2 regions of the Phycicoccus mangrovi genome follow, and region 1 is predicted to be linked to the other one. Evidence: riboswitches for the same ligand, from Rfam matches in the RefSeq annotation. Region 1 holds a riboswitch; the other holds the start of a gene.
The links. Region 1 has a riboswitch for S-adenosylmethionine ahead of KMZ30_RS04590 (bifunctional o-acetylhomoserine/o-acetylserine sulfhydrylase). Riboswitches for the same ligand answer to the same signal wherever they lie in the genome.
Positions count from the first base shown of each region.

Region 2: linked by a shared signal. The riboswitch ahead of KMZ30_RS20170 (aminotransferase class V-fold PLP-dependent enzyme) and the one ahead of KMZ30_RS04590 (bifunctional o-acetylhomoserine/o-acetylserine sulfhydrylase) in region 1 are both predicted to bind S-adenosylmethionine.

Region 1 covers NZ_JAHHWP010000007.1:88,511-97,937, forward strand. The annotation lists gene KMZ30_RS04580 (hypothetical protein) at 1-976, opposite strand, end outside; gene KMZ30_RS04585 (hypothetical protein) at 973-1,263, opposite strand; gene KMZ30_RS04590 (bifunctional o-acetylhomoserine/o-acetylserine sulfhydrylase) at 1,336-2,703, opposite strand; SAM riboswitch class IV at 2,784-2,896, opposite strand; gene mgrA (L-glyceraldehyde 3-phosphate reductase) at 2,981-4,030, shown strand; gene KMZ30_RS04600 (nitroreductase family deazaflavin-dependent oxidoreductase) at 4,044-4,478, shown strand; gene KMZ30_RS04605 (hypothetical protein) at 4,506-4,964, opposite strand; gene KMZ30_RS04610 (hypothetical protein) at 4,957-5,319, opposite strand; gene KMZ30_RS04615 (alpha/beta fold hydrolase) at 5,401-6,306, shown strand; gene rocD (ornithine--oxo-acid transaminase) at 6,332-7,549, opposite strand; gene KMZ30_RS04625 (hypothetical protein) at 7,626-8,009, opposite strand; gene KMZ30_RS04630 (patatin-like phospholipase family protein) at 8,113-9,090, opposite strand; gene KMZ30_RS04635 (SprT-like domain-containing protein) at 9,169-9,427, opposite strand, start outside.
Region 2 covers NZ_JAHHWP010000026.1:47,745-57,171, reverse strand. The annotation lists gene KMZ30_RS20180 (NADH-ubiquinone oxidoreductase-F iron-sulfur binding region domain-containing protein) at 1-45, shown strand, start outside; gene KMZ30_RS20175 (ferredoxin) at 42-260, shown strand; gene KMZ30_RS20170 (aminotransferase class V-fold PLP-dependent enzyme) at 280-1,638, opposite strand; SAM riboswitch class IV at 1,679-1,792, opposite strand; gene KMZ30_RS20165 (amidohydrolase) at 1,875-3,533, opposite strand; gene KMZ30_RS20160 (ABC transporter permease) at 3,530-4,423, opposite strand; gene KMZ30_RS20155 (ABC transporter permease) at 4,420-5,355, opposite strand; gene KMZ30_RS20150 (polyamine ABC transporter substrate-binding protein) at 5,348-6,574, opposite strand; gene KMZ30_RS20145 (ABC transporter ATP-binding protein) at 6,598-7,761, opposite strand; gene leuS (leucine--tRNA ligase) at 7,914-9,427, opposite strand, start outside.

The DNA of each region.
Region 1 (9,427 bases):
CCCGCAGCCGCGCCGCGGCTCCGCCCGCGGGCACCGGCGCGGATGGCGCCGTGCGGGCGACGGCGGGAGGCGCCAGCAGGAGCCGGACCCGGGCGTCCCGCAACCGCGTCCGGGCCGCGTCGGTGGCCCCGAGCAGGAGCCGCTCCCGGGTGCCGAGCGTCCGGGCCACGGCCACGCCGTCCGACCCCACGACGGTCCGCGCCGTCGCCGCCCTGGTGAACGACTGCCCCGCGAAGCCGAGGGCCCACGCGCCGGCCGCGACCCCCACCTCCCGGACGCTCCCCTCCCGGTAGCCGACGAGCAGGACGCCGTCGGCGACGGTCCCGACGCCCTCGCCGACGAACCCGGCGGCCGCGAGCGGCGGGGCGACCCGCGTCGGCAGCGCGGCGAGCATCCCGACCCCGTGGCCGACCGAGCTCGCCTGCCGCAGGCCGCGGTAGAGGACCGAGTCGCCGATGTCGTCGTCGGCGAGCGCACCGAGCACGGCGGCGCAGCGGGCGTCGGCGGCGCGCAGCCGGTCGAGGGCCGCTGCGTGCGCGGCCTCGGCGCGCAGGACGGTGGCCATCTCGTCCTGCTGCGCCCGCCGGACCCCGAGCAGCACCGGGTCGGCCTCCGTGGCACCCGCCTCGACGAGGGCGACGGCGCGCTGCTCGAGCAGCCGGTAGGCGTCCCACGCGTCACCGTGCGCCGTGACCGCGTGCTGGGCGACCGCCTGCTCGTCCTCGAGCACCGCCGCGTAGGTGCGCAGCGGCGCCACCGCGCCGAGGAAGCGGTGCGCGGCCCGGTCCAGGACGGTCGGCGCCGTCGTGATGCGCGCGCCGAACGCCTCCCCGGCCGGGCCGTCCCAGACCGCGCCGTCGCGCAGCCGGGCGAGGTCCGCCGCCGTGTCGGCCAGCCGGTGGCCGGTCACCTCGCACGCCCGCGCGACCGCCCGGACCCCGGCGGCCGAGCCCTCGACGGGACCGAGGGACGTCACCACGTCGGGCCTCCCCCGAGCCGGCGCGACACCCCCGCCTCGGTGTCGAGGTACGCGCCGCCCGCGGACCCCGCCGCCTCGCCGAGGACGGTCAGGGCGTCGGCCACCCGCAGCCGCGCGTGCCGCCACGCGCCGAGCAGCTCCTCGGCCGCGGCGCCCGACCGGCCCGGCCCGAAGGCCCAGCGGTCGGCCGCCGGGTCGCCCATGAGCGTGAGGGCCTCGGCCAGCCCCACGAGCTGCTCCCCCACCTGCAGGACGGTCCTCGCGTCCACCCGGTACGTCGTCATGCCCCGACGCTAGGCCGGGGCGGCGTCCCGCCCGCCGGGTTATCCACAGGCCCCGACGGGCGGGAGGGTCGCTCAGCCCTGCGTGGCCGCGACGAGCTCCGGCGCCGCGTCCCCGGAGCCGTCACCGGCCGCCGCGGCGAAGCCCGCGTCGAGGTCGGCGAGGATGTCGGCGACCGACTCGATGCCGACCGCGAGGCGCACGAGGCCGGGCGTGACCCCGGCGGCCAGCCGGTCCTCGTCGCCGCCCTGGCTGTGCGTCGTCGACGCCGGGTGGATGGCGAGCGAGCGCACGTCGCCGATGTTCGCGACGTGGCTGTGCAGCGACAGGCCCTCGACGAAGCGGCGCCCGGCCTCGATGCCGCCACGGATCTCGAAGGCGAGCACCGCCCCGGCGCCCAGCGGCGCGTACTTGTCCGCGAGCGCCTTGCCGGGGCTGCTGTCGAGCGAGGCCCACCGCACCGACTCGACCTGGGGGTGCTGCTCCAGGTGCTCGGCGACCCGGCGGGCGTTCTCGAGGTGCCGCTCGAGGCGCAGGCTGAGGGTCTCGATGCCCTGCCCGATGAGGAAGGCGTTGAACGGCGAGACCGCGGCGCCGAGGTCGCGCAGCAGCTGCACGCGCGCCTTGAGGATGTAGGAGAGGTTCGCGCCGAAGGGGCTGCCGACGCCGAGGTCGGGGCCGAAGCGCAGCCCGTGGTAGCTCTCGTCCGGGGTGTTGTAGTTGGGGAAGCGCTCCGGGTCCGTCGTGTAGTCGAAGGTGCCGCCGTCGACGATGACGCCGGCGATGGACGTGCCGTGCCCGCCGAGGTACTTCGTCGCCGAGTGGATGACGACGTCGGCGCCCCACTCCAGGGGTCGGATGACGTACGGCGTCGCGATGGTGTTGTCGACGACCAGCGGCACCCCGACCTCGTGGGCGACCGCGGCGACGGCCTCGATGTCGAGGACCTCGGCCTTGGGGTTGGCGATGGTCTCGCCGAAGAACGCCTTGGTGTTCGGGCGCACCGCGTCCCGCCAGGCCTGGGGGTCGGTGTGGTCCTCGACGAAGGTGACGTCGACCCCGAGCTTGCGGAAGGTGAACTTCAGCAGGTTGACCGTGCCTCCGTAGAGGGCCGCGCTGGAGACGATGTGGTCACCGGCCTCGGCGATGTTGAGGAGGCCGAGCGTCGTGGCGGCCTGCCCGGACGCCACGAGCAGGGCCCCGACCCCGCCCTCGAGCGCGGCGATGCGCTGCTCGACGGCGTCCTGTGTCGGGTTCATGATGCGCGTGTAGATGTTGCCGAACTCGCGCAGCGCGAAGAGGTTCTCGGCGTGCGCGGTGTCGTTGAAGACGTACGACGTCGTCTGGTAGATCGGCAGGGCCCGGGCGCCGGTGGCGCTGTCGGGCTGCTGGCCGGCGTGCACCTGGCGGGTCTCGAAACCCCACTGGGACGGGTCGGTCATCGGTTCGCTCCTGACTCGTGGGTGCGACCGACCGGCGGGCCGGGCGCACGCGGACGTGTGCTCGGCGGGGTGCCCAGGGGCTCCCGCGCTTGCGTGCGACGGGTGCCGCACGCCTGGTCCTCACCCGGGGCACCCCACCGCGGAGGAGGGTTGCCGGCCAGCGAGCCGGGGCTTGGCGCTGGCGCTCATGACCTGCCGTCAGGATACGCACGGGCCGGCCCGCGGTCAGCCCCCTCCCCCGCCCCGTCTCACCCCGCGAACGGGGCAGGATGACCCCATGACCTTCCACGCCGACGAGTACAAGGCCGCCGCGGGCCGCTACCGCGCCGGGATGCCCTACCGACGCACCGGCCGCTCCGGCCTCGACCTCCCCGCGATCTCGCTGGGCCTCTGGCACAACTTCGGCGACGACGTGCCGCTGGAGCGCCAGCAGGCGATCCTGCGCCGGGCGTTCGACCGGGGCGTCACCCACTTCGACCTCGCGAACAACTACGGCCCGCCCTACGGCAGCGCCGAGCGCAACTTCGGGACGCTGTTCGCCCGCGACTTCCGCCCCTACCGCGACGAGCTCGTCATCAGCTCCAAGGCGGGCTACGACATGTGGCCCGGCCCCTACGGCCAGGGTGGCGGCTCGCGGAAGTACGTCACCGCGTCGGCGGACCAGTCGCTGCAGCGCACCGGCCTCGACTACTTCGACATCTTCTACAGCCACCGCTTCGACGAGACGACCCCGCTCGAGGAGACCTGCGGGGCGCTGGACTCCCTCGTGCGTGCCGGCAAGGCGCTCTACGTGGGCATCTCGTCCTACTCGGCGCAGCGCACCCGCGAGGCCGTCGAGATCCTCCGCGCGATGGGCACGCCGCTGCTCATCCACCAGCCGTCGTACTCGATGCTCAACCGCTGGATCGAGGAGGAGGGGCTGCTGGACGCCCTCGGCGAGACCGGCGTCGGCTGCATCGCGTTCTCCCCGCTGGCGCAGGGGATGCTGACGAACAAGTACCTCAAGGGCATCCCGGAGGGGTCGCGGGCCGCCCAGGGCAAGTCGCTCGACCCGGCGCTGCTCACCGACACCGCGCTCAAGCACATCCGCGCGCTGGACCGGCTGGCGAAGACGCGCGGCCAGACGCTCGCGCAGATGGCCCTCGCGTGGGCGCTGCGCGACCCGCGCGTCACCTCCGTGCTCGTCGGTGCGAGCTCGGTCGAGCAGCTCGACGACAGCCTGGACGCCGTCAAGAAGCTGCGCTTCACGAAGGACGAGCTCGCGAAGATCGACAAGCACGCCCAGGACACGGGCATCAACCTGTGGAAGACCTCGAGCGACAAGTGAGTTGAGAGACGACATGAGCGACGACTACATCCCCTCCCCCTCTGACTGGGTCCGCGAGCAGGTCGAGAAGATCGACGAGACCGGCGACACCCGCTCGGTCAGCGTCATGGACCGCCCGGTCGTCATGCTGACGATGCGCGGCCGCAAGACCGGCGCGGTGCGTAAGGTGCCGCTGATGCGCGTCGAGCACGACGGCACGTACGCCGCCGTCGCGAGCAAGGGCGGGGCGGCGGAGCACCCCGTCTGGTACGGCAACCTCCTCGCCGACCCGCACCTCACGCTCCAGGACGGCACCGAGTCCTGGCCGGCCGTGGCCCGCGAGATCGACGGTGCCGAGCGCGAGGAGTGGTGGGAGCGCTGCGTCGCGGCCTACCCGCCCTACGCCGAGTACCAGACCAAGACCGACCGCCTCATCCCCGTCCTGCTCCTGGAGCGCACGGACGCCTGAGGCACCCTCGTCGTCCCGGCCGCCGGTTCAGTCGGCGGTCGGGGCGACGTTGTCGTCGTGGGCGACGTTGTCGGCCCGGGCGCCGCGCTCGACGCGGCGGAACCACAGCAGGCCGAGCACCGGCAGGACGAGCGGGACGAACCCGTAGCCCTGGCCGAAGTGCGACCAGACGGTCTTGTCCGGGAACGCCGACGGGTCGAGGTAGGACGCGAGCCCGACGAGCAGCACGCCGGCGAGCTCGACCGCGCACGCGACGATGCCGACGCGCACCCAGCGCCCGCCGCGGGCGAGGCACCACGTCGCGAGCAGGTACACGACCGCCGCGAGCGCCGACAGGACGTACGCCAGCGGGGCACGGTCGAAGTACTCCGAGATCTGGAGCACCGACCGGCCGGTGGCGGCGAGCGCCAGCACGCCGTAGACGACGACGAGCAGCACGCCGGGGCCGCCGAGGGCCCGGCGGTCGCGCGGGGTGGGGTCAGTCATAGGACATCCAGATCTGGGCGAGCCGGGCGGACATGACACCGACGGCGAACGCGCCGACCGCGATCGAGCCCATCGCCCAGCGGGACTTCTCCTTGATGGCGAGGAACGCCGTGCCCGGGGGGATCACCGGCAGGCTCACGAGGTAGGCGATGAACGTCGCCCGCTCGGCCGAGTCGGTGACGTGCCCGCTCCCGATCAGCCCGCCGACGAGCACGACGAGCAGCGCCAGCTCGAGCAGCCCCGCGATCCCGAGGAGCAGGTCGTCGATGAGGCGGTCCCGGACGGCGTAGACGACCGCGGCGCCGCAGAGGACCACCGAGAGGCCCACGACGACGTACGTCAGCGCTGCGATCACCGGCTCATGCTAGACGGGCCGCCGTCCACGACCGCGCGGGTGCCCGTGCCGGCGCCCGGGTCGGGGTGCGACACTGCGGACATGGCAACGGCGCAGCTCGGTGACGTGGAGATCGCCTACGAGGTCGACGGGCCCGACGACGGGGTGCCGATGCTCCTCGTCATGGGTCTCGGGACGCAGCTCGTGGGCTGGCCGCAGGACCTCGTCGACGGCCTCGTGGCGCGCGGCTTCCGGGTCGTGCGGCACGACAACCGCGACATCGGCCTGTCGAGCTTCACGCCGGGCCCTCCCCCGCCGCGCGCGGCGGTCGTCCGCAGCTTCCTGCGGCCGGGCTCGGGCGGCGCCGACTACCTGCTCGCCGACATGGCCGACGACGCGGCCGCCCTCCTCGACCACCTCGGCATCGCGGCCGCCCACGTCGTCGGCGCCTCGATGGGCGGGATGATCGCGCAGCAGCTGACCATCGACCACCCCGAGCGGGTTCTCAGCCTCACCTCGATCATGTCCAACACCGGCAGCCGCCGGCACGGGCGCGTCCACCCGCGGCTCCTGCCGACCATGGCGATGTCGTTCACGCAGCCGCGGCCGACGGACGAGGAGGAGGCGGTGCGCCTCGGCGTCGAGGGCTGGCGGGTCATCGCCGGGCCGCTCTTCGACGAGGAGGAGATGACGGCGCAGGTGCGAGCCGCGGTGCGGCGCAGCGTCAGCCCCATCGGCACGGTGCGCCAGCTGCTGGCCATCCTCGACAGCCCCGACCGCACCGAGCGCCTGCGCGAGGTCGACGTGCCGACGCTCGTCGTCCACGGCCTCGCCGACCGTCTCGTGCAGCCCAGCGGTGGCATCGCGACCGCGCAGGCCGTGCCCGGCTCGCGGCTGCTCATGTTCCCCGACATGGGGCACGACCTGCCGCGCTCGCGCCGGGTCGAGATCGTCGACGCGATCGCGCAGAACGCGGCCCGGGCGGCCGAGGTGCGCGCCGGCTCCTGAGCCCGGTTCGGAGCCGTCGGCCCGGTCAGCCGAGGGAGGCGCCGACGGCGTCGACGAGCAGCTGCACCTCGTCCTCCGTGACGACGAGCGGCGGAGCCAGCCGGATGGTCGAGCCGTGCGTGTCCTTGGCGAGGACGCCACGGGCCAGCAGCCGCTCGCACAGCTCGCGCCCGGAGGGGCCGCCCGGGGAGACGTCGAGACCGGCCCACAGGCCGCGCACGCGCAGCGCGTCGAGGCCCTGCCCGACGAACGGGCGCAGGCCGTCCTCCAGCACCGCACCCAGCCGGGCTGCGCGCGACTGGAACTCGCCCTCGGCGAGCATGAGGCACACCTCGTGCCCGATCGCGGCGGCCATCGGGTTGCCCCCGAAGGTCGAGCCGTGCGAGCCCGGGGTGACGACGTCGAGGACGGCGTGGTCGGCGGTGATCGCGGACACCGGGTAGAGGCCACCGCCGAGCGCCTTGCCGAGGACGTAGACGTCGGGGCGCACGTCCTCGTGCTCGCAGGCGAAGGTGCGACCGGTGCGCGCGAGCCCGGACTGGACCTCGCCGGCCACCATGAGGGCGCCGGCGGTGTCGCAGACCTCGCGGACGGCGCGGAGGTACCCCTCCGGCGGGATGACGACGCCGCCCTCGCCCTGGATCGGCTCGAGGAGGACCGCGACCGTCGTGTCGTCGACGGCCGCGCGCAGGGCGTCGACGTCGCCGTACCGCACCGTGCGGAACCCCGGTGTGTAGGGGCCGTACTCGTCGCGTGCGACCTTGTCGTCCGAGAAGCTGACGATGGTCGTCGTGCGGCCGTGGAAGTTGCCCTCCATGACGACGATGCTCGCGGTGTCCTCGGGGACGCCCTTGACCCGGTAGCCCCACTTGCGCGCGACCTTGATGGAGGTCTCGACGGCCTCGGCGCCGGTGTTCATCGGCAGGACGACCTCGTGACCGGTCAGCGCCGCGAGCTCCTGCGCGAACGGCCCGAGCCGGTCGTTGAGGAAGGCCCGGCTGGTCAGCGTGAGGCGGTCGAGCTGGGCGTGGGCGCGGGCCCGCAGCCGGGGATGGCCGTGGCCGAAGTTGAGCGCCGAGTAGCCGGCCAGGCAGTCGAGGTAGCGCCGCCCCTCCACGTCGGTCACCCAGGCCCCCTCCCCGTGGGCCAGCACGACGGGCAGCGGGTGGTAGTTGTGCGCGGCGTAGCGCTCGGTCATAGCGATGTGCGCGCCCGAGTCGAGTGGGGTGCGGTCTGACGTCATCGTCGAACCTCCTTCACCCCGACCCTAGCGACGCCGCCGGGTGGGGTCCGGGAGGCCCGCGCGGACGTCGGCCGGGTCACACCGTCCCGGGAGCCACGACGAGGTAGACCGAGGCGGCGAGCGCGACGACGACGGCGGCGAGCTTGTCCGCGGGCAGCGAGGTGCCGAAGTGCAACCGGTCGACGAGGAGGATGCCGACCTGGAGCAGGACGATCCAGCCCATCGTGACGACCGCCAGCTCGGCGTAGCGCAGCGACGAGGCGTAGACCCAGAAGAGGACGACGAACGCGAGGACGCCGCCGACGAGGGCGACGGCGCTGCCGTCCTCGGCCCAGTGCTTGGCGGCGACCGCCCCGAGCAGGTCGAGGCCGGCGAGCACGGCCATCGCGGCGAGCGCGACGACCGGCAGCGGCCACGAGTCGGGGACGGGGAGCAACGGGACGGAGCGGATCGTGGGCATGGCGGTCTCCGGGCGTGGTGGGCGACCCGGGGTCGGTCGCCCCTCGCCGGTCAGGAGGCGCGCGGCGGGCGCGCTGATACCTCGCTCGTCGGCCGTGCCGCGCTCAGGCGTCCCAGACCTCGGCGATCCGCGGGGCGATGCGGGCTCCGTGGGCGCGGGCCGCCTCGAACGTCTCGGCGCCCCGGGTCATGTCGAGCGGGTTGGCGCCCATCGCCCAGAGGTCGCGCGCGTCGGGCACGACGAGCGCGGTGCGGCTCTCGGCCTTGAGCGCGCGCAGCTGCATCCGCGGGAGGTCGCGCAGGTGCGGGCCGACCGGGTACGGCGAGAGGACGAGGATGCGCCGGTGCCCGCGGGCGAGGTCGACGTTGGCGATGGTGCGCAGGCCACCGTCGACGTAGCGCCGCCCGCCGACCTCGACGGCGGGGAACACGCCGGGCACGGCGCAGCTCGCGGCCACGGCTCGCTCCAGCGGCACTCCCCCACGCCCGTCGAAGACGACCGAGGTGCCGGTCTCGGCGTCGACCGCGGTGACGAGCAGCCGGCCCTCGGGCCAGTCCTTGCCGACGAGGCCCAGCCCGACGGTCCCGAGCCACTCCTCCTCGGTCGGGGTGGCCGCGTCGAGCGCTGCCCGCGCGACGACGGCGCGACCGCCGCGGCGGTCGGTGCTCAAGGAGGAGCGGACGTAGCGGCCGGCGTCCGCCGGCCCGAGACGCCCGTAGCTCGTCAGCGGTGCGCCCTCCCGGATGCGGTCGAAGGCGCTGTCCTCGTCGGTGCCGAGGCGCAGGTGCGCCGCGACGATCGACCCGGCCGAGGTGCCGACCATCGTGTCGGCGGTCCGGACGTCGACGCCGCCGTCGCGCAGGCCGAGGACGATGCCGGCCTCCCACGCGATGCCGGTGGCGCCGCCGCCGGCGAGGACGAGCGCGCGCTCGACGCCGTCGTCCGGCGGCGTCCACTCCTCGAAGCCGGCGGTCGTCGGATCGGCGACCCGGTGCGTGCCCTCGAGGGCGGGCCGGGTCGGGTCGTCCGCGACGGGGGCCGGGTCCGGCGCCGGCTCGCTCGCGTCCTCGTGGGTGCTCACGCGGTCCATTGTCGGTGGTCGTCCCCGGCCGGACCACCTCCGCCCGCCGTGAAGGTCGTCACCGGGCGAATCCCGGGCTCAGGCGACCTGCCCGGAGCGCAGCCTGCGCACCGCGTCGAGGGGCAGCCCGACGAGGTCGTCGCCGACCCGGACCTGGCAGCGCACCGCCCCGACGAGCTCGACCTCACCGACGAGCCCGGCCCAGGGGCCGGTCGAGACCTCGACCTCGTCGCCGACGCGTGGCGGCTCGGCGACCACCCGGGGCGCGAGCGAGGCCCGGCGCAGCTCGGCGAGCTCGGCCGCGTACCGCGGGGGCATCGAGGCCGGCCGGCCGCGG
Region 2 (9,427 bases), on a different contig from region 1:
GGCGCGTGCGGCTGCACGGCCGACGTCCCGGTGAGGGTCGCATGAGCGCCCCGACGCCGGAGGGCGGCCACGAGCTGCGGGTCGACTGGCCCGACTGCCGCGCCCGCGGGCTGTGCGCCGAGCTGCTGCCCGAGCGGATCGCGCTCGACGAGTGGGGCTACCCGGTCGTCCTCGGTCCGGTCGCCGAGGACCAGCTGACCCTCGCGCGCGAGGCGGTCACGGCCTGCCCGCGGCGCGCGCTGCACCTCGTGCGCCGCTGAGCCGCACCCGGACCCCTGCTCACCAGGGCAGCGACACGTCGAGGTCGCGCGGGTCGTCGGCCGGCACCCAGCCCCGCCCCGGCTCCTCGACGTACGCGACGCCCGGCCCGTCCGCCGCGAGCGCGGCCACGGCGGCGAGCAGCCGCTCGACGTGCTCGTCGGTCGTCGCGAGGCCGGCGCTCGCCCGGACCGCCGTCACCGCGCCGTCGCCGTCCCGGGCCAGGAGCGCGTCGACGAGCCGGTGCGCGCAGAACTTGCCCGCGCGCACCCCGATGCCGTGCTCGGCGGACAGCGCCGCCGCGACGAGGTGGCTGTCGAGGCCGTCGACGGTGAAGGCCGCGACGGGAACCCGCGGGTGGTCGGCGCCGAAGAGCGAGTGCACGCGCACACCGGGGATGCCCGCGAGCCCCTCGAGCAGCCGGGCCCCGAGCCGCGCCTCGTGCGCCTCGACCGCGGCCCGGTGGGTGCGCAGCGCCGCGCACGCGGCGGCGAGCGCCACTGCCCCGAGCACGTTGGGGCTGCCGCCCTCGTGGCGCGCCGCGCCCGTGGCCCACGTGACGCCCTCCGCCGAGACCGCCGCGCTGGCCCCTCCACCAGCGAGGTGGGGCTCGGCGGCGTCGAGCCAGTCGGCCCGCCCGACGAGTGCGCCGGCGCCGTGGGGGGCGTGCAGCTTGTGCCCCGAGAACGCGACCCAGTCGACGTCGAGCGCGGAGAGGTCGACCGGCCGGTGCGCGACGAGCTGCGCGGCGTCGAGGAACACCCGGGCGCCGTGCCGGCGGGCGACGGCGACGAGGCGCTCGACCGGCCAGAGCTCGCCGGTCACGTTCGACGCACCGGTGACGACGACGAGCGGGGTCGGCCCGCCCGCGAGGCCGGCGAGTGTCGACTCGAGGCGGCCGAGCGCCTCCTCCGGCGAGGCGGGCACCGGGAGCCGGTGCGTGGAGGCGGCCGGCCACGGCAGCAGCGAGGCGTGGTGCTCGGTGTCGAACACGACGACCGGCGTCTGCGGCGGCAGCGCGCGGGCGAGCAGGTTGGTCGCCTCGGTCGTGGTGCGCACGAGGACGACGAGGTCGTCGGCGCGGGCCCCGACGAAGCGCGCGACCTCGTCACGGGCGGCCTCGTAGTGGGCGCTCGTCACCCGCGAGAGCCATCCGGTGCCGCGGTGCACCGAGCTGTAGGTGCGGGTGGCCGTCGCGACCGCACGGACCACCGACTCGAGCGCCGGGGTGGAGGCGGCGTGGTCGAGCTGGGCGTACTCGACGAGCGACCCGGACACGACGGGCACCGGGTCGGGCGCGACGACGGCGGGCAGGGACCGGGTCAGCAGGGAGGGGCCGGCGTGGCCGGCGGCGACGAGGGCGGTGTGGTGCGTGGACATCGGGGCTCCTGAGGGCCTCGTGGACCCTCGGGACACCCGGGATCCGCGCTTGCCGACGCCGCTGCGGCGCCGACCAGGTCGTCACCCGGGGCACCCCACCGCGGAGGAGGGTTGCCGGCCAGCGAGCCGGGGCTTGTCACTGGCACTCATGACCTACGCCGACGAGTGTGACGAACGCGTCCGCGGCGCGTCATCCCGGGTCCACGACGTGGGACGGCCCGCCGCCCCCGGAGGTCTCAGGCGTCGTCCGCGGCGTGCACGCGCCGGCCGTCGACGAAGGTCTGCAGCACCCGCGTCGCCCCGATCTCCTCGGGCGGCCCGGCGAACGGGTCGCGGTCGAGGACGACGAGGTCGGCGAGCGCACCCTCCCGGATGCTGCCGGTCCCCTCGTGCCGGTTCACGAACGCCGAGCCGGCGGTGTACGCGGTGAGCGCGGTCGCGAGGTCGAGCCGCTGCTCGGGCAGGAACACCGGGTGCTCCGGCTCGCCCTCGCGGTGCGCCTCGGGGATCTGCCGGGTCACCGCGACGTGGATCGCGGCGAGCGGGTCGGCGGTCGAGACGGCCCAGTCGGAGCCCATCGCGAGCGTCGCGCCGGAGCGGTGCAGGTCGCCGAACGGGTACTGCCACGAGGTGCGCGGCTCGCCGAGGAAGGGGATGGTCAGCTCGACCATCTGCGCCTCGAGCGCGGCCCAGAAGGCCTGAAGGTTGGCGACGACCCCGAGCTCCCGGAAGCGTTGGACGTCGTCGGGGTGGATGACCTGGACGTGGGCGATGTGGTGGCGCGCGTCCCGGCGTCCGTTGGCGGCGATCGCCCCCTCGACGGCGTCGAGGCACTCGCGGACGGCGCGGTCGCCGATCGCGTGGAAGTGCAGCTGGAAGCCGGCGGCGTCGAGCTGCACCGCGGCGGGCATCAACGTCTCGACGGGCACGAACGAGATGCCCGAGTTGTCGGTGTACCGGCCGTGGCCGTCGCAGTACGGGTCGAGCATCGCGGCGGTGAAGTTCTCGGGCACGCCGTCTTGCATGATCTTGACGCTCGTCGCGCGGAACCGGTTCGTGGACAGGGCGCCCCGCCGTTCGATGATGTCGGGCACCTGCTCCAGCCCGGTGTTGCGGTCCCACCAGAGCGCCCCGACGACGCGGCCGGTCAGCCGCCCGGACTCGTCGGCCGCCCGGTACGCCCGCGCCGGGTTCCCGCCGTCTCCGTAGTCGCCGATGATCGCGTCCTGCCAGGCCGTCACGCCGAGCGCGTGCAGGTGCGCCTGGGCGCGCAGCAGCCCCTCGAGCCGCTCGTCGTCGGTCGTCTCCGGGGCGATGCCGCCGACGAGGGCCATCGCCCCCTCGTGCAGCGTGCCGGTCGGGTGGCCGTCGGCGTCGCGCTCGATGCGCCCGTCGCGCGGGTCGGGGGTGTCGCGGTCGATGCCGGCCCGCCGCAGCGCCGCCGACGACACCCACGCACCGTGCCCGTCGCGGTTGGGCAGGAAGGCCGGCCGGTCCCCCACGACGGCGTCGATGGCCGCCGCGGTCGGGGTGCCGCCGGGGAAGGCGGCCATCGACCAGCCGGCGCCCAGCACCCACTCCTCGTCGGGGTGCTCGCGCACGTAGCGGGCGATCCGCTCGAGGTAGGCGTCGGCGCTCGAGAGCTCGGTGAGGTCGCAGCGCAGCATGTCGACGCCGGCCCACACCGGGTGCACGTGCGCGTCCTGGAAGCCGGGCAGGAGCATCCGGCCGCGCAGGTCGACGTGCTCGGTCCTCGACGTCGCGAGGTCGAGCACCTCCTCGTGGCCGACGGCGACCACGCGCCCGTCGTCGACGGCGACGGCGGTCGGGCGCGAGCGCACCGCCCGCGACGTGAAGACCGGTCCGCCGGAGAAGACCATGTCGACCACGGTCATCCACCTCCCATGGTGCGTGCGATGTCGGTGGCCGAGTCGCCCGAGCGCCGGAGCACCCACGCGACGAGACCGAGGGCGAGCAGGGTGAGGACGAGCATCACCGTCGAGACGGCGGCGATCTCGGGGCGCAGGCCGGAGCGCAGCGCCGAGAGGACGTAGACCGGCCACGGCGTCGTGCCGGAGACCTGGACGAACGCCGAGACGATCGTGTTGTCCAGGCTGAGCGTGAACGACAGCAGGTAGCCCGCGAGGACGGCCGGCATCGCGAGCGGGACGGTGACCCGCCGGAAGGTGCGGCCCGGCGGCGCGTAGAGGTCGCCCGAGGCCTCCTCGAGCGACTCGTCCAGCCCGACGAGCCGGGCGCGGACGATGTACGCGACGACCGCGGTCGAGAAGAGCGAGTGGCCGACGACGAGCCGGACGATGCCGCCGTTGAACACCGTGAGCCCGGCGTCCGACCCGAGGTAGACCAGCCACGGCAGGAGCGAGACGGCGTCGACGATCTCGGGCGTCACCGAGACGAGCAGGAGCAGGCCGATGAACCACCACGTCCACCGCCCGGGCCGGCGCGCGAGGGCCACCCCGGCCATCGTCCCGAGCAGCGTCGCCAGCAGCGAGGACAGCACGGCCACCTGGAGCGACACGACGACGGCGCCGCGGACGGCCGGCCGGTCGACGAGGGCCCGGAAGGAGCCGAACCCGAAGTGGTCCCAGGCGATGAGGAGCCGGCCCTCGTTGAACGAGTAGACGACGACCACGACGATCGGCGCGAAGAGGAAGAGCAGGACGAGGACGCCGACGACGGTGAGGGCGCGGTCGGTCCACGAGCGCGGTCGGGGCGCGGGGGGCGGCGGGCCGTCGGGGCGGACCTCGCGGACCTCGGTGCTCACGCGACCTCCTCGAGGACGAGCCGGTGGCGGGCGCGCAGCGGCAGCCCGACGAGCCACACGAGCCCCGCGATGACGGCGACCGTCAGGGTGATGACGACGACGAGCACGACGGCCATCGCCGACCCGAGCGCCCAGTTCTGCGCGGTCTGGAACTGGCTGGCCACGAGCTGGCCGACCATGTTGCCCTTCGCGCCGCCGAGCACGGTCGCCGTCACGTAGTCGCCCATGAGCGGGATGAAGACGAGGACGGTCCCGGCGACGATGCCGGGGCGCGCCAGTGGCAGCGTGACCCGGGTGAAGGTGCGCCAGCGGTTCGCGCCGAGGTCCTTGCTCGCCTCGCGCAGCGACCCGCCGACCCGGTCGAACGCGACGAACAGCGGCAGGATCATCAGCGGGAGGTAGTTGTAGACGACGCCGATGAGCACGGCGGTGCGTGTGTAGAGGACGTCGAGCGGGCCGCCCGTCAGGTGCAGGGTCTGCAGCAGCTCCGAGAGCCAGCCCTGCGGGGCGAGGATGACCTGCCAGCCGATGGTGCGGACGAGGAAGTTGGTCCAGTACGGGACCATGACGAGCGCGATAAGCAGGCCCCGGCGCTGCGGCGGCGCCTTGACCGCCATCCAGTAAGCGGCCGGCATCCCGATGACGAGGCAGAGCAGGGTGCCGGCGACGCCCACCCACAGCGTGTTCTGGAACGTCGCGAAGAAGGTGGGCGACAACGCTTCCCGGTAGCGGTCCAGCGAGAGGACGTCGTTCGCGTGGGTGCCGAACAGGCCGGGCTTGTAGCCGAAGCTGAACCACACGACGGTGCCGATCGGCACGACGAAGAACAGCACGAGCCACAGGCCGGCCGGCAGCGCGAGGGCGAACCGCGGGGCGCGCAGCCGCCGGGTCGTCGGGGTCGGCGGCGGCGCGGCGAGGGCGCCGTCAGGCACCGGCCGCCGCCTTGGCCTTGTTCCAGATGTCGACCGTCCGCTGCTGGGCGTCGTTGACCTCACCGGTCTTCATCGTCGCGATCTGCTCGGGGGTGAAGAAGACCATGTCGAGCATCTCGAACCCGGCCTTCTTCGCGCTCTCCTCGATGTCCTTCGCGCCCGTGTGGTACCCGATGTAGTCGACGTTCTTCAGCTGGTTCTCGGGGGTCAGCACGTAGTCGATGAACGCGTGCGCCGCCTCGGGGTGCGGGGCGCCGGCGGCGATCGCCCAGTTGTCCATCCACAGCTCGGTCGTCGGCGAGCCGAGCACCCACTGCCACTTCTCGGGGTCCTTGCTGTTCTGGATGCCGATCCGCGCGTCGCCGTTCCAGCACTGCATGAGCCACTGCGTGCCCTGCGGGATGGCCTGGCCGCCGGGGTAGGAGTCGAAGGCCGCGACGTGCGGGGCAAGGGTCTCGACGACGAACTTCTCGGCGGCGTCGATCTGCGCGGAGTCGGTGGTGTTCCAGTCGATCCCGTTGGCCCAGTAGTAGATCCCGGTGATCTCGGCCGGGTCGTCGAGCAGCGAGACCTTGCCGCTCGCCTCCTTGGTCGCGCAGTCGGCGAAGTCGGTCCAGGTCTTCAGCTCGCGGGTGATCTTCGTGCGGTCGTAGACGAACCCGGTGGTCCCCCACGCCTTGCAGATCGAGTAGTTGTTGGCGGGGTCCCACGCCTGGCCGAGGAACTGCGGGTCCATGTGCTGCAGGTTGGGCACGAGCTCCTTGTTGATCGGCGCGAGGAGCCCGTTCTGCACCATCTGCGGGATGAACGCGCCGGTCGGCACGACGATGTCGTAGCCGCCGGTGCCCTTGCCCGCGACGAGCTTCGAGATCAGCTCCTCGTTGGATCCGAACGAGTCCGTGGTGATCGTCGGGCCCTTGTCCTTGGTGAACGCCTCGAGCACCTCGGGGGCGTCGTAGTCGCCCCACGAGTACATCGAGATCGAGCCCTCGAGCGCGCCGCCGGTCGCGACCTGGCTCGGCGGCGCCGCGGTGGGCACGGACGTGGCGTTGCCCCCGCCGCCGGTGCCGCCCCCTCCCCCGCCGCACGCGGAGAGCAGGCCGGCTCCCCCGGCGGCGGCGAGGCCGAGCAGCCCGCGGCGGGTCAGCTCGCGCCGGATGCGCGGCACGGCGGAGGTGTGGGCGAGGATGCGCAGGGGCTGCTGCTCGGGACGGCTCATCGGGGGTCTCCTCGTGGTCGGGCTCAGCCGGCGTGCCCGTCGGGCACGGAGGTCGGGGGCGGCGCCGAGTGCTCGCCGTCGTGCGGGAACAGGTGGACGTCGTCGGTCTCCCAGCGACACCACGCGGGGTCGCCGACGCCGAGACGGGGGGCCGCGGGGGTCGGCACGCGCACGAGCAGGGTGTGCCCGCGCCCGGCGTCGACGAGGAACTGCCGGGTCTCACCCTGGTGCGCGACGCCGATCACGGTGCCGCGCACCCGGTTCTCGCTCGTGCCGTCCGGCTCGCTGCTCGAGAGCCGGACGAGCTCGGGGCGGACGGCCACGCGCACGCGCTCCCCCGGCCGCACCGGTGCGCCCCGGGTCGAGCGGACCGGGCCGAGGTCGGTCTCGACCGCGCCGGCGTCGGCGACCCGTCCGTCGAGGAAGTTCTGCTGGCCGACGAAGCCCGCGACGTACGCCGAGACGGGCGTCGAGTAGATGGCGTCGGCGTCACCGAGCTGCTCGACGCGCCCCTCGCGCATGATGGCGATGCGGTCGCTCATCGACAGCGCCTCGCCCTGGTCGTGCGTGACGAAGACGAAGCTGATGCCGAGGCGCGACTGGAGCAGCTTGAGCTCGACCTGCATCTCCTCGCGCAGCTGGCGGTCGAGGGCGCCGAGCGGCTCGTCGAGAAGGAGGACGCTCGGCCGGTTGACCAGCGCCCGGGCGAGCGCGACGCGCTGTTGCTGCCCGCCGGAGAGCTGCGTCGGTCGGCGGTTGGCGTAGCCGCGCATCTGCACCATGTCGAGGGCCTCGGCGACCTGGCCGCGGATCTCCGCCTTGGGGGTGCGCTTCTGCTCGAGGCCGTAGGCGACGTTCTCGGCGACGGACATGTGCGGGAAGAGCGCGTAGGCCTGGAAGACGGTGTTGACCTGCCGGCGGTGCGGGGGCACACCGAGCACGCTGCGCCCGTCGACGAGGATGTCACCGGTGTCGGGGTGCTCGAAGCCGGCGATCATCCGCAGCGTCGTCGTCTTGCCGCAGCCCGACGGCCCGAGCAGCGAGAGGAACTCGCCGCGGCGCACCGTGAGCGTCAGGTCGTCGACCGCGGCGACGTCACCGTAGAGCTTGCTGACGCGGGTCAGCACGACGGCGTCGTGCGCGTCCGCGGAGGCGGGGGGTGCTGCGGTGGTCGCCGGTGTCGTCACGTGTCGTCGCTCCTCGCGCGGGTTCCGGCGATTCAACCGGACCCGACGTCGGTTCGCAACGGTTGCACGTGACGATCATGTTTCGATCCGTCGAGGGACCGCTGCGGCGCCACGGAATCCGCAGCGCCGGGGCGGTCCCCCGCCGACCGTGGTCAGGCGGGGACGACGTTGACGAGCTTCGGGGCGCGGACGATGACCGTGCGCACCCCGTTCTCGAGGCTCGCCTGCACCTTGGGGCTCGCGAGGGCGAGCTCGCGCAGGGCGTCCTCGGTGATGTCGCTCGGCACCTCGAGGCGGTCCTTGACCTTGCCGCGCACCTGGACGACGCAGGTCACCGTGTCGTCCACCAGCAGCGCCGGGTCGGCGACCGGGAACGGCTCGTGCGTCAGGGACTCGGTGTGCCCCAGCCGCATCCACAGCTCCTCGGCAAGGTGCGGGGCCATCGGGGCGACCATGAGCACGAGGGCCTCGGCGGCCGCGCGCGGCACACCGCCCTCGAGCTTGGTCAGCGCGTTGTTGAGCTCGGTCAGCCGCGCGATGGCCGTGTTGAAGCCGAGCGCCGCGTAGTCGGTGCGGACGGCGTCGATGGTCCGGTGCAGGACGCGGTTGGTCGCGTCGTCCGGCGCGGCGTCGGTGACGACGACCTCTCCGGTCTCCTCGTCGACGACGTTGCGCCACAGCCGCTGGAGGAAGCGCTGGCTGCCGACGACGGCCCGGGTGTCCCACGGCTTGCTCTGCTCGAGCGGGCCGAGACCCATCTCGTAGAGCCGGAAGGTGTCGGCGCCGTACATCTCGTACATCTCGTCCGGGCTGACCATGTTCTTCAGCGACTTGCCGATCTTCCCGAACTCGCGGGTGACCGGCTCGCCGTTCCAGGTGAAGGTGCCGTCGGGGCCCTCGACGACCTCCTTGGCCTCGACCGGCTGGTCGCGCGCGTCGCGGTACGCCGGCGCCTGGATGTAGCCCTGCGCGAAGTACGTGCGGAACGGCTCGCTCGAGCGCAGGTGGCCGAGGTCGTGGAGGACCTTGTGCCAGAAGCGGGCGTAGAGCAGGTGCAGCACCGCGTGCTCGACGCCGCCGACGTAGAGGTCGACGCCGCCGGGGTCACGCGTGCCGGCCGGGGCGCCCGCGACCGGGGTGTCGCGCGGGCCCATCCAGTAGTCCTCGTTGGCGGGGTCGACGAGCGCGTCGCCGTTGGCCGGGTCGAGGTAGCGCAGGTAGTACCAGCACGATCCGGCCCACTGCGGCATGACGTTCGTGTCGCGGCGGAAGCGTCGGGTGCCGCGGCCGTCGCCGAGGTCGAGCTCGACCTCGACCCACTCCGTGTCGCGCGCCAGCGGCGGCTCGGGCTCGCTGTCGGCGTCGTCCGGGTCGTAGACCTTCGGCGAGTAGTCCGGCACGTCCGGCAGCTCGACGGGCAGCTGGTCCGCGGGCACGCCGTACGCGATGCCGTCCTCGTCGAAGAGCACGGGGAACGGCTCGCCCCAGTAGCGCTGGCGCGCGAAGAGCCAGTCGCGCAGCTTGTAGGTGACCGCGCCGCGGCCGTACCCCTTCTCCTCCAGCCAGGCCGTCATCCGCTCCTTGGCGTCGGCCACGCCGAGGCCGTCGAGGCTGATCTCGTCGTTGGCGGAGTTCGTCGCCGGGCCGTCGCCGGTGTACGCGGTCG